3 regions of the Lactobacillus sp. ESL0700 genome follow, and region 2 is predicted to be linked to each of the others. Evidence: predicted binding sites of a transcription regulator. Region 2 holds the regulator's gene; each other region holds the start of a gene.

Region 1 (4,294 bases), 210 kb from region 2:
AATTTTTATTAAAAGAATTCCCAGATAAGACAATTTCAATCACCAGATTTAGCCCCGGCATTGCGACTCACTTAGGTGAAAAATCACTTGCCATTGGCTGGATGATCGACATTGACAAAATTGATTTAACAAAATAATTAGCAGCTTTTATAGCTGCTTTTTTCTGTAATATTTAAAGGAGAAAACATGGATAAAAAAGATCAGTTTACTGATTGGGCAATTGAATTACAAAGCTTAGCTCAAGATGGCTTGGAGTATGGTCACGACAAATTTGACTTAGAGCGCTACGAACGAATTAGAGCTATTGCTACAGAAATGATGGCCGCTAAAACTGGTTTGCCACTCAAGCAGGTTAAGTCATTATTCAGCAGTGATGACGGTTACCAGACGCCTAAACTGGGCACTCGTGCAGCGATTTTTAAAGATGATCAAATTTTGCTAGTGCGAGAAACCACAGATGGTGCTTGGTCAATGCCTGGTGGCTGGTGCGAGCCTAATGTATCCGTTAAAGAGAATTGCATTAAAGAAGCCAAAGAGGAGTCAGGTCGTGACGTTGTTGCCGAACGAGTAATTACAATTCGCAACCACATACATACGATTCGCGGCGAGCGAGCAATTAATGTCATTGATGTTTTCTTCCTATGTCGTGAAGTTGGCGGCGAGTTTGTCAAAAACACGGAAACAACTGACTGTCGCTATTTCAGTCTTGAAGATCTACCTGAGTTATCAGCTGAGCGCAACAGTAAAGCAGAAATTAAAGCTTGCTTTGATGCATATCATGATCCGAACTGGCAAACGACTTTTGAATAAAATTCATGTAACTATAAAAAAGTACCAATAACTGTTACGCAGCAAATTAGCAGTTATTGGTACTTTTTATTTAATCTTTATTTTCCGTTTCAGAAATTTCATTTAAGGCATCACGCTGTTTTTTCTGATCGACGTGAGTGTATAAATCCGTGGCTGAGGTGCCTTTTTGTCCAAGCTGCTGTGCTACAAGCACCTGGTCCTTAGTCACGCCATAGAGCTCAGAAGCAAGGGTATGGCGCAACTTATGTGGTGTCAGTGGGTGACCAAAGCTAGCGGAATACTTGTTAACCATTTTTTCAATTGCATTAGTTGTCATTCTTTTTGTCTTTTGATGCCACCGAGTTAAGAAAAACGCAGTTTCCTTTTTAGTGGCTAAATAGCGCTCACGTCTAACTTTCTGATATTCAGTAATATAATCCAAAGTCCATTCAGCAATCGGCACACTGTCGCGCTGGCCACCTTTACGCGTAACATCGAGCGTAGCCTTTTTCAAATTTAAATCTGACAAGTTAACGCCGGCACATTCAGAAACTCGAATTCCAGTTCCCAAAATTAAAGCAATAATTGCCATATCGCGTTCTTTATTTATTTTAAAACTCGGCAAGGCCTGCTTATTGCAATGTTGTTCATATTCATTTTCAATAAAATCAAGAAACTGATACTTTAACTTTCCAATGTACATATGCGACTCAAGGATATGTGCTCGATAGTTTAACGTCTTTGTGTTGTTAAGTGAGTCGATTTTGAGCATCACGTTACGCTCAAAATAAGGCTGACCATCATTATTGTCAGCAGTAATCGTTAAAAATTTAAATAGGGAACGTAAGGCATTAATTGAGCGATTAATCGTTGTCGGTGAATTTAAATGTCCTTGCTGATTTTTAACGTGGCCTAAATAATTAATGTACAACATAATGTCATTGCGTCGCAAATTTGCTAGTGTAGTAATGTCAATATCCCGATTATCCGCTGCAGAGGAAATTCCTTCTTGGCGCAGCCAATCAAAAAAGCGTCGTATTTCTGTTAAATATTGGTAAGTGGTTGTTAATGAATGGTTGGTGCCGAAATTATATTCCTTAACAAAATCCGGCATGCCTGTAAGCTCAGCTTCAATTAAGTCTAAATACTTTTTGGTTTCCACAAATATGTTCTCCTTGATAGTTTATTGTCATTAATAATTATAAAGCAAAAGTAGAATGTATGTTCGAATTTTTGACTATGAAAAATGATATAAAAGAGAAGAGGAGGGAGAAAAGTAGGATTCGTGGTATTGCCGTTATTAAGTTATTAAGTCGACAAATTATTTCCTGGCATGCAATTTCATCTTTTGAGACAAAATTATTTTTTCAGCATTTGTGTTTGCTCCCAAGTTTTAAAATTTAAATACTGATTGATTTTTTAATTGGCTAAAAAATTATTAATTATTGATTGTCAGTTAAATTAATTTAGCTAAAACCTTGTAAGACAGCTCTTTATACCTATCATTAAAATTATAGTTTTAATGATAGCAGCCAAAAAATACTTATAATAACGGCCACGTCCGCAATAAAACTAATGACTCATTTCTTCTATATATAATACAAAATAAAATCCTTGCATTAAAAAATTCAGTCATTACTACTTTACACTTTAATTATTACTAACAACTAGCAAATTCAAACTAACTGGATTAACAGGTTATCAGTTATCAGCCAAAATAATTTTATTTGGCCGTAGAATTGCAATCTCAGCAGTTAAATAAATTCTGTATGAACTCAAATTGAGTTTTTTTATTCAAATACCGTTGCATGATCTGATTATTTACAATAAACCATAATTTAAAGTCAGTCAGTGATGACTCTTCTGAATAATAATTATTTTTCTAAATAACTTTACATAATATATATTATACGAAGTAACATCAAGAATAATTTTAGCATTTACTCTTTTATATTCCTCTTCTTAACTTGCTACCCCGTAATTTTTTCTTGCAAAGATAATAGCTACTTAATCGTTGATATAACTGGATAAATTTGCCAAAACAAGTTGCTGACACGCTAAACTCACCAGATTAAAATTAATAATTACTTACTTAAACCAAGTAAATATTTAATTTGAAAGTCATTTAAGGATCCTATATTTTAAAAATTATAAAATTTAAGCGATTACTAGGCAAAAATTAAATACATTGCATTTAATAATTAACTATACTTTAATCTTTTTGTTTACCTTTCCCATGTGACAAGCAATTACGCCATTTAAGATAATATTTGCCACTTTTTCCCTTTTTTATTTTAAGTTGAATTTTTCTAGGTGCATTTTTATTTAAATTTTTAGCAAAATGTCCTACAATACTATCTGGGGTTTTTAAAAATAATTTTTAATTTCAATTCGGTTACTTGAAATTAAAGATTATACTTATTATTCTTAACATTTTATTTTATAATCTTGAATAGAGATTATTTTTTTGAAAGGGTTGATTTATTCCATGAGTATAAATTTAGGAAAAGAAATATGCCGTCGACGACGTGAACAAAAACTGACACAGGAGGATCTCGCTGAATTAAGTGATTTGTCAGTTAACTTTATCTCACGTCTTGAACGTACTAAGAACCAAAACATTAGTATTCAAAAGCTTGATTCAATCGCCAGAGCTTTAAATACAACAACACCAGATATTATCATGAACGCTTACCGCTTCAAAGAAGTTAAGGTAGAAAATCATCAAGATAATACTCCAGTTTTCATTAAGAAGGTTCTTAACGAATTAAGAAAAATGGCTCCTGAAAAGGCTGAACGCGTATGCAAGTCTTTCATTATCTTAGCCAAAGAAATTAACAAAGATTAATTTTCAAAAATCAAAAAAGACGAAGTAGGATCAATTCCCTACTTCGTCTTTTTTGTTATTCAATTTTAGTTAAAGGCTTCAGTTAGCGGCGGGACAACTTGCTTCTTACGCGAAACAACTCCTGGTAAGCTAATTTCTGAGTCAGTAACCTTACCAAAGGCCTTTTCAAATGCTGCTTGAGCTTCATCTGAGCCTACTACAAGAGCAGTTGAATCAGAATCAAGGACATTGGTAATTAACAGCATAAACATGTCGTAGTTGTTAGCATCTGATGCTGCTTGCATTGCTTTTAAGAAAGCATCTTTGCGTTCCATTGCTTCTGGCAAGTCAACAACGTTAATTTGAGCAACCCGAACATTCTTGCCGTTAAGGGCAAAGCTCTTGGCATCTAAATCAATTAAGTCTTCTTCTGACTTAGATGCAATGTTAGTACCAGCCTTTAATTCGTCAAGACCATAAGTCTTGTAATCAACACCGGCGATCTTAGCTAAAGCTTCAACAGCTTCGTGGTCGTCATCAGTAGTAGTTGGTGACTTGAGCAGCAAAGTATCGGAAATAATTGCTGACAACATAATTCCAGCAATGTTTTGCGGAATTTCTACACCAAAGTGTTTGTACAACTTCCACATAATTGTACTTGTACAACCAACAGGCTCT
Region 2 (4,294 bases):
TTAATGAATGCCGAAAGAGGAGAAAACTATGGATCCATTAATTCAAGAATTGACTAAAGAACAATTACGTGATGATATTCCTGACTTCCGCGCTGGTGACACTGTTCGTGTTCACGTTCGCGTTGTTGAAGGTACTCATGAACGTATCCAGATGTTCGAAGGTGTCGTAATTAAGAGAAAGGGTGCTGGCATTGCTGCAACTTACACTGTTCGTAAGATTGCTTCTGGTGTTGGTGTTGAACGTACTTTCCCAGTTAACGACCCACGTGTTGCTAAGGTTGATGTATTACGTCACGGTCGTGTACGTCGTGCTAAGCTTTACTACTTACGTGAACGTCATGGTAAGTCTGCAAGAATCGCAGAAAAGCGTCGTTAATTCACGCTTTACCATTCAAAAAGAACCATCTTTTAAAGAAGATGGTTCTTTTTTTATTTCTTGTGGTACTATAAAAATATGTTGCGATAATTGGAGGATGATAATATGAGTGAACCGTTTCTAATGCAATTTGATGCTAATCCACATGCTGTACTTGATCCCGATCATGAACGCGATAAGCTGAATTATCATTTTCCTAAAAAATTGTTGTTTGCATTTATTACTTCTGAGGCAATTGCTGATTTTTTGTCTCAATATCCGCATCGCAAGCTGGGTCATTATGATTGCTTTGACGGTGAGACGCCAATCTATGAAGTTGCTTTCGGTAATGAAAAAGTTACTTTCTGTCAAGCTAAAATCGGTGCCTCAGCTGCTGTCGAACTACTTGATTGGCTGATTAGTTATGGTGTCAAGCAGGTTTTAGCAATTGGCTCAGCTGGAAGCTTGGTTGATTTACCCGAAAACTATTTTTTAGTTCCTGTGAAAGCAATCAGGGATGAGGGCACATCATTTCATTATCTGGCTCCTAGCAACATGATTGATTTGCATTCGGATTATTTATCGCGAGTAGAACAATTGATGGCAGAAAATGACTACAAGATTAAAGAAGTCATTACTTGGACGACCGATGGCTTTTTCCGCGAAACAAAAGACAAGGTGAGTCAGTTTAAACAGCTGGGTGCTTCCTGCGTTGAAATGGAATGTGCAGCAATGGCAGCGTGCGCAAACTTTCGCCACGTTGATTTTGCGCAAATCTTGTTTACGGCCGACTCTTTAAGTAATTTAGAAAAGCATGAGGATCGTGGCTGGGGTAGGGATGCCCACGAGTTAGCCTTACAATTAGCAGCACAAATTTTGGCAAAAATCTAGAATAACGCTTGTGAAATATGTTAATGTGAAACCAGCGTGAAACTACATAGATTTCACAATCTACAAAAGCAAAAGCTGATATAATAGTGATTATAGATAATTTAACCCTGAAACTTTGTGAAGCCTAAACAGCAAGTGAATGTGGAAAGTCTCAAATGTCTTGAAATGAAAGCGATAATACGTGATGAAATATCCAGAATGGTTAATTACAAAAGTGCAAAAAAGAGCACAGGGAATGAAATTAGAAGGATTAAATGAGGGTGCAGGACCAGAAAATCCGGCCTTAATGATTGTTGGCGAAGCTCCAGGACGTGATGAAATTGTCTCGCACGTTCCGTTTCATGGTAGTTCGGGTAAGGAATTAATGAAGTCTTTGGCATTAATTGGTTTAACGCGCGACGATGTTTATATCACTAGCGTCGTTCGTAGTCGGCCATATGCTACTAAAACGGTTTTCAGTAAGAAAGAAAATAAAGAGGTCATTAAGCAGCCAAATCGCAAGCCAACTAAGAAGGAAGTTTTGGCTCATGCACCATTTTTTGATTATGAAATTGCGCATGTTCAGCCTAAAATTATCGTTACTGTTGGCGGCACCGCAATCGAACGCTTACTTGGCCCTGGCCACAGCATTTCGCAAGAACACGGGCAAGTAATTGCGCAAACGCCAATTTTGCAGTTGAATGCTGCTGAAGATGGCTATGAGTGGTCAACGGAAAAATATACGGTGATAATGGAATATCATCCGGCAGCGGTTTTTTATAATCGGAAATTGACGGAAACTATTAAAGAGGATTGGCTCGCACTGAAGCCATATTTAGATAATCAAAAAGACTAGAATGAAAATCCTAGTCTTTTTGAGGTTAATTAATATTATTGCGGTAAAGGCCAACTACCTTACCTAAGATTTGCACGCGGTCAAGAATAATCGGTGCCATTGTGTCATTTTCTGGTTGCAAGCGGTAATGGGTCTTTTCTTTATAAAAGCGCTTGACTGTTGCCTCGTTTTCTTCGGTCATTGCGACAACAATTTCACCATTAATTGCGGAACTTTGCTTACGTACGATAACGTTGTCACCGTTTAAGATACCAGCATTAATCATGCTTTCGCCGTGCACTTTTAACATAAATAGGTCACCAGCGTCATTAGCTAAGTCTGGTGGAAGGGGGAAGTAGTCTTCAATATCTTCAACGGCTAAAATTGGTTGCCCAGCAGTAACAACACCGACAACTGGGATTTCGCTCGGCTTAATTCCTAATGCCCGTTTGCCTTCTGTTGTAATTTCCAAAGCTCGCGGCTTAGTGGCGTCTTTAATTAGTAAACCTTTGCGCTCTAAACGAGATAGGTGCCCGTGAACTGTTGAGGTCGAAGATAAATTAACTGCGGCACAGATTTCACGCACAGTAGGGGGAAAACCACGGTCTGCCACGGTTTCATAAATATAGCGTAATATTTCTAATTGTTTGGAATCATGATTAACAGGCATAATTGCTCCCCATTACTATAAGATAAAATTTCTATAAGGTAAGTTTACCAAAAAGTTTTGCTAAATACAAACAAATGTTCTAAGAACTTAAACTTTTTTTCTTGGGATAAATAGGGTAGACTTTTTTAATAGAGGTGTAAAAATGACTAAAGATGAAGAAAAGAAATCAATCGATCGCATTAATGAATTATATCGTAAAAAAAAGGCTGGCAATTTAACTAAAGAAGAGGAAGAAGAACGTAAAAAATTACATCAAGAATTTTTGAAAAACTTCCGCGCTAGTTTTAAACAAAATATTGAAGATATGGTAATCATTGATAAAAATGGTAAAGAAATCACGTCTGAAAAGGCAAAACAAGCACAAAGGCGCAAAGGTTTAAGAAAAGATTAATTTTAACCTTTAAATTTTAGGCAAGTTTAGGTAAGATATAACTATTGGATATTTTGAGGAGTTAATTTTTATGAATTTGGCATTAGCAATTGTTTTAATCATTGTTGCATTGTTAGTCGGCCTTGTTGGTGGCTTTTACGGTGCAAGATCATATATGAAAAAGTATTTTAAGGAAAATCCACCAATCAGTGAAGATATGATTGTTGCGATGATGTCACAAATGGGACAAAAACCATCTGCCAAGAAGGTTAACCAAGTGATGAACATGATGAAGCATCAAAATAATTAATCTTGAGATTGACTAGCAAAGACGGGGATTGTTCCCCGCCTTTTTTGGTTTGGTGTTGGGTCAGATAGGAATAAAAATGGGAATATTTTTTAAATTAGGTTGGTTTTTTAAAAAGGAAAAGAAACGCTATTTAGTCGGCATTACATTTTTAGCACTAACTTCGGTAGTTAATTTAGTACCACCGCGGATATTGGGCTTGATGGCGGATCAGCTTGACCAAGGACATATTAGTTGGGCACAATATGGTGTCCTAATTTTAGCGATCATTGCGGCAGCGCTATTGTTATATGGCTTCCGTTATTTTTGGCGCAAACAAATTTGGGGTGGCGCAGCCGAGTTAGAGCGGCAATTACGTTCAAAATTATTTAACCACTTCATGGAAATGGACCGGACGTTTTATCAGCGTCACCGAACCGGTGACTTGATGGCGCACGCAACAAATGATGTCTCGGCAATTCAAGATGTTGCTGGCGCGGGCGTTTTGACTTTGGTCGATTCGCTAATTATGAGTGTCTCAACCATGATTGCGATGATTATTTTCGTTGACTGGCGGTTAACGATTTTGGCGTTATTGCCGTTGCCGGTTTTGGCATGGGGTGCATGGCAGTTGGGTAACCAGCTGCATGATGCCTTTGATAAGTCACAGGCCGCGTTCTCACGGTTAAATAATAAGACGCAAGAATCAGTTTCTGGGATTAAAGTTATCAAAACTTTCGGTCAAGGAGCTGAAGATACGGCTGCGTTTGACCAGATGGTTGATGACACGATCAAGATTAATAAAAAAGTCTTCAAATGGGATGCATTGTTTGACCCGCTAGGAACAATTATTATTGGTCTAACATACACGATTACGATTATTTACGGTGGCATAATGGTTGCTAACA
Region 3 (4,294 bases), 560 kb from region 2:
GAATTCGACCATCTTTAACCAGCCGCTCCATTGCCCGTTTGGCAATTTCACGTCTAATTGCGTCAAAGCCGCTAAGAGTAACCACTTTAGGCGTATCATCAATAATTAAGTCAATACCTGTCAGCGCCTCAAATGAACGAATATTCCGGCCTTCACGACCAATAATTCGTCCCTTCATCTCTTCATTAGGCAAATCAACTACAGATACCGTGGTTTCAGCCACTGTATCTGCAGAACTACTTTGAATGGCATCAATGATTACTTGACGAGCGTAGTGGTCTGCTTTAGCAGCTACCTCTTCATTGCTGTCCTTAATCATTTCTGCTCGCTCTTTGACTAACTCATCAGCTAATTGGTCTAACACCAGCTTCTTAGCCTGCTGCTTGTCAAGGTGAGCAACTTCATACAACTTCTGTTGTCTTTGATCGACTAACTCAGCAGCAGTCTTAACTTTATCATTCAGTTCTTCCTGCTGTTTTTGTAGTTGATCCTTTTTCTGGTTGAGTTCATTCTCTTGTTCTTTAAGTAAAGAATTCTTATGATCAAGGGTATCTTCTCGTTGTTTCAGCCGATTATTGTCACGCGCAATTGTGTCACGCTTAACATTTAATTCGTCTTCCACCTTTTGCCGATAATCCTGAATTTTTTCTTGAGCTTCAAGAATTTTCTCTTTTTTAGTGTTTTCAGCACTTTGCTTTAAGGCCTCGGTAGCCTGCTTTTGCGCATTAACCTCGGTTTTTGCAGCAGCAACTTGTGCTTTTGCATCGGTTAAAATATGGTCAGCATCATTTTGCGCATTCTGGGCATTCTTTTCCCAAATGTGCTTGCGAATTGCATAACCAATTCCTAAGCCAATTATAATTGAAATAATAGCAACTGCGACGGGAATCAAAATTATATTTGTCATGATTACTATCGCCTTTTTTATTTTTTAGATTATTCACACAATATTAATGATAAAGAACCGCGGGACACATGTCAATCAACAAGAAAAAAACCTTGCCTTAAATTCCAAGGTCAAGGTTAATTTCTTCAACTCTATTTGCTTTTGTTGTCAGCTTCTTTTTGGGAAGCTTCCTTTGTCGCATTTTCATCTTTTGCTTTTTTAGCTTTAATTTTTTCCGGATCTTCACGGTCAGCGATTGATTTTTCATCAATGCCGTAAGCTTGGCGAACTTGATGTTGAACGTCATTATAAATATCTTGGTGTTCTTCAAGGTACTTCTTAGCGTTTTCTCGGCCTTGACCAATTCGCTCATTATTGTATGAGTACCACGAACCAGCCTTAGCAATAATATCCTTATCAGCTGCCATGTCGAGCAATTCCCCACTTTGAGAAATACCCTTACCATACATCATGTCGACTTCAGCAACCTTAAATGGTGGCGCAACCTTATTCTTGACCACCTTAATTTTTACTCGGTTACCAGTAATGTCGCCGCCAGTCTGCTTGATTTTTTCAGCGCGTCTAATTTCCAAACGAATTGTTGAATAAAATTTCAGAGCACGGCCACCAGGTGTGGTTTCAGGGTTACCGAACATGATACCAACTTTTTCCCGAATTTGATTGATAAAAATCGCAATAGTTTTGGTCTTATTAATATTACCGGAAAGCTTACGCAACGCCTGACTCATTAGTCGCGCCTGCAAACCCACGTGACTATCACCAATATCGCCGTCAATTTCAGCTTGCGGCACTAAGGCAGCAACAGAATCGACAATCAAAATATCAATGGCACCACTGGCAATCAAGGTATCGGCAATTTGCAATCCTTCCTCACCAGTATTCGGCTGTGACAAAATCAGCGCATCAACGTCAACGCCTAAAGCTTGCGCATATGCAGGATCCATTGCGTTTTCGGCATCGATATAAGCAGCGGTACCGCCACGTTTTTGAACTTCAGCAACAGCATGCAAAGCAACCGTCGTCTTACCAGAAGATTCAGGTCCATAAATTTCAATAATTCTTCCTCGTGGGTAACCGCCAACACCTAAAGCCGCATCAAGTGCCAGCGAACCGGACGGAACCGTCGAAATTTCGGTATCAGCCTTGTCGCCCATTCGCATTACGGCGCCTTTACCAAAATTCTTTTCAATTTTTTTCAATGCACTTTCCAGTGCCTTTTGTTTTTCGTCTTTGGCCAAGCGATTTGCCTCCTCTATTTAATACCAATTAATTATACTTTGATTTCTTGCTTATTTGCAAGGAAAACCGAACAAATGTTTATTCTTTTATCCCACATTATTAAGTACGCTAAAAGTCTCTTTTTTTACGAAAAAATTACTGGCGCAATCCTTTTGGCTGCAACCACTTTTGCAAAAGATTCAAAACTACGTCCGCCAGAATCGCCATTAACGCTGTTGGCACGGCACCAGCTAAAATAATCGCGCTACCATTAGTCGCATTTGTGCCCCTAATGATAATATCGCCTAACCCACCAGCACCAACAAACGAACCAATCGAGGTTATACCAATTGCAATCACAAGCGCATTTTTCAAGCCGGCAACAATAACAGACATTGATAGTGGCAGCTTTACCAAATATAAAAGCTGCAATCTTGTCATGCCCATTCCTTTTCCCGAATCAATTATGTTTCGATCGACATTGCGCATGCCCGTATAAGTATTCTTAATAATTGGCAATAGCGAATATAGCGTCACGGTGACAATTACCGTCATTACGCCGAGTCCCAGCCCAATCATGACAATTGAAAGTAGCGCCAAAGACGGAATCGTTTGAATAAAGTTAGCAATCTCAACCACAAAGTCACCTAAGTGGGCATTGCGAGAGATAAAAATGCCAACAGGAATGCCAATAATAGCCGCAAATAAAACACCATAAATTGAAATTAAAAATGTCCGATTAAATTGCGCTAGTACATAACTGCCATTGTGTTGATAATAATAGATAAACTGCTGCCATAACGATAATTTAGCCATTATTGCGCCTCCTTAAAGTAATGATGCTTAACTAAAAACTGGTGAGCGACCGTTGCGGGCTCAAGCAAATGATCATCAACTTGATAATTCATCGCCCGAATTTCATGAACATTAATATGACCAACCAATCGCGTCAATAATGGCTTCAGCTCTGGATGTTCGCGCAAGACATAATTATTAATCAACATCCCACAATTATACGGTGGAAAAAAGTGCTTGTTATCCTTAAGCAAATTCAAGTGGTAGCTATCAATTCGCCCATCAGTTGAATAACCAAGGATGACATTCATTTTGCCACTTTTAAGCGCCGAATATACTAGACCAATATTCATCGGATGCAACTTGCTAAAAGTAATGCCGTAAGCTGTCTGAAAGTTAGAATAGCCAACTCCAGGTGCATTAACCCACTCCGACGCAACCCCGACAGAAAACTTGTTCTGATATTTTTTTAAGTCAGAAATATTGTAAAGATGATCTTGTTTTTGTTCTTTTTGATTAACCATAAAAGCATAATTATTCGCAAAACCATACGTATGTAAATATGTTTGATCCCACCGCTTTTTAACTTCACGACGAACCGTGTCATTTGCTCTTTTAGAGTCTTTAATCGGTGCCATTAAAAGGTTAGCAGTCAGCTCACCACCGTCATAAGCGGCAGCCTGAATATCGGCGTCATGACGATATAACGCCTGATGCTGCATTGGTGCTGAGCCCAAATTATTCACAATAGTTGCTTTATACGGCGTTTCATGTTCAATCAATTGCGCAATAATATTCGCTACTATTTGTGATTCTGTTGTCGTCAATGCTGTAATGCGAATATTTTGGCTGCTGCCTTGACTGTCTGACAAGCCAGGCAAGCCACACGCGCTTGTAGCGACAGTTACAATTAAAATACTAACAATTAAAAATAATTTTTTGACTTGTTTTTTCATTTCTCGCACCCCCTATATTCCTTTCGGCGTTAATCTTTTTTCCAGTTTACCTAAGAGGTAATCAGTTAGTAACGCCAGAATAATTACAGGAATTGTGCCACCCAAAATCAAACTCGGCTGGTAGAGGCTTAACCCGTTGAAAATAAAATCACCTAAACCGCCGGCTCCAATATAGGAAGCCAGCGTTGCCCAGGCAATTACATAAATTGCCGATAATCTGATTCCGGCCATAATTACCGGCATTGCTAGTGGCAAGTCGACTTTCGTAATTAATTGCAGCTGCGTCATGCCTAGACCGCGCGCTGAATCAATCGTATCCTGATTTACCCCTGTTAAGCCAACATAGGTATTACGCAAAATCGGCATTAAGCTATATAGAAATAATGCAATTATTGCCGGCACTTGACCAATTCCAAAA

What was found. The regulator LexA, encoded in region 2, represses DNA repair genes until DNA is damaged. The targets are predictions, from matches to a motif close to CNAACANNTGTTNG.
Region 1: the regulator LexA is predicted to act here: its motif matches at 2,004-2,017, upstream of xerS (tyrosine recombinase XerS).
Region 3: the regulator LexA is predicted to act here: its motif matches at 2,214-2,227, upstream of recA (recombinase RecA).

Annotation. Positions count from the first base shown of each region.
Region 1 is NZ_CP113930.1:986,384-990,677, reverse strand. It holds gene OZX63_RS04725 (DegV family protein) at 1-137, shown strand, start outside; gene OZX63_RS04720 (NUDIX hydrolase) at 187-810, shown strand; gene xerS (tyrosine recombinase XerS) at 881-1,951, opposite strand; gene OZX63_RS04710 (helix-turn-helix transcriptional regulator) at 3,278-3,637, shown strand; gene OZX63_RS04705 (manganese-dependent inorganic pyrophosphatase) at 3,703-4,294, opposite strand, start outside.
Region 2 is NZ_CP113930.1:1,196,666-1,200,959, reverse strand. It holds gene rplS (50S ribosomal protein L19) at 29-376, shown strand; gene OZX63_RS05675 (nucleoside phosphorylase) at 482-1,246, shown strand; gene OZX63_RS05670 (uracil-DNA glycosylase) at 1,431-2,081, shown strand; gene lexA (transcriptional repressor LexA) at 2,107-2,730, opposite strand; gene OZX63_RS05660 (DUF896 domain-containing protein) at 2,873-3,121, shown strand; gene OZX63_RS05655 (YneF family protein) at 3,192-3,410, shown strand; gene OZX63_RS05650 (ABC transporter transmembrane domain-containing protein) at 3,487-4,294, shown strand, end outside.
Region 3 is NZ_CP113930.1:632,547-636,840, reverse strand. It holds gene rny (ribonuclease Y) at 1-907, opposite strand, end outside; gene recA (recombinase RecA) at 1,039-2,145, opposite strand; gene OZX63_RS03330 (ABC transporter permease) at 2,282-2,941, opposite strand; gene OZX63_RS03325 (glycine betaine ABC transporter substrate-binding protein) at 2,941-3,885, opposite strand; gene OZX63_RS03320 (ABC transporter permease) at 3,889-4,294, opposite strand, start outside.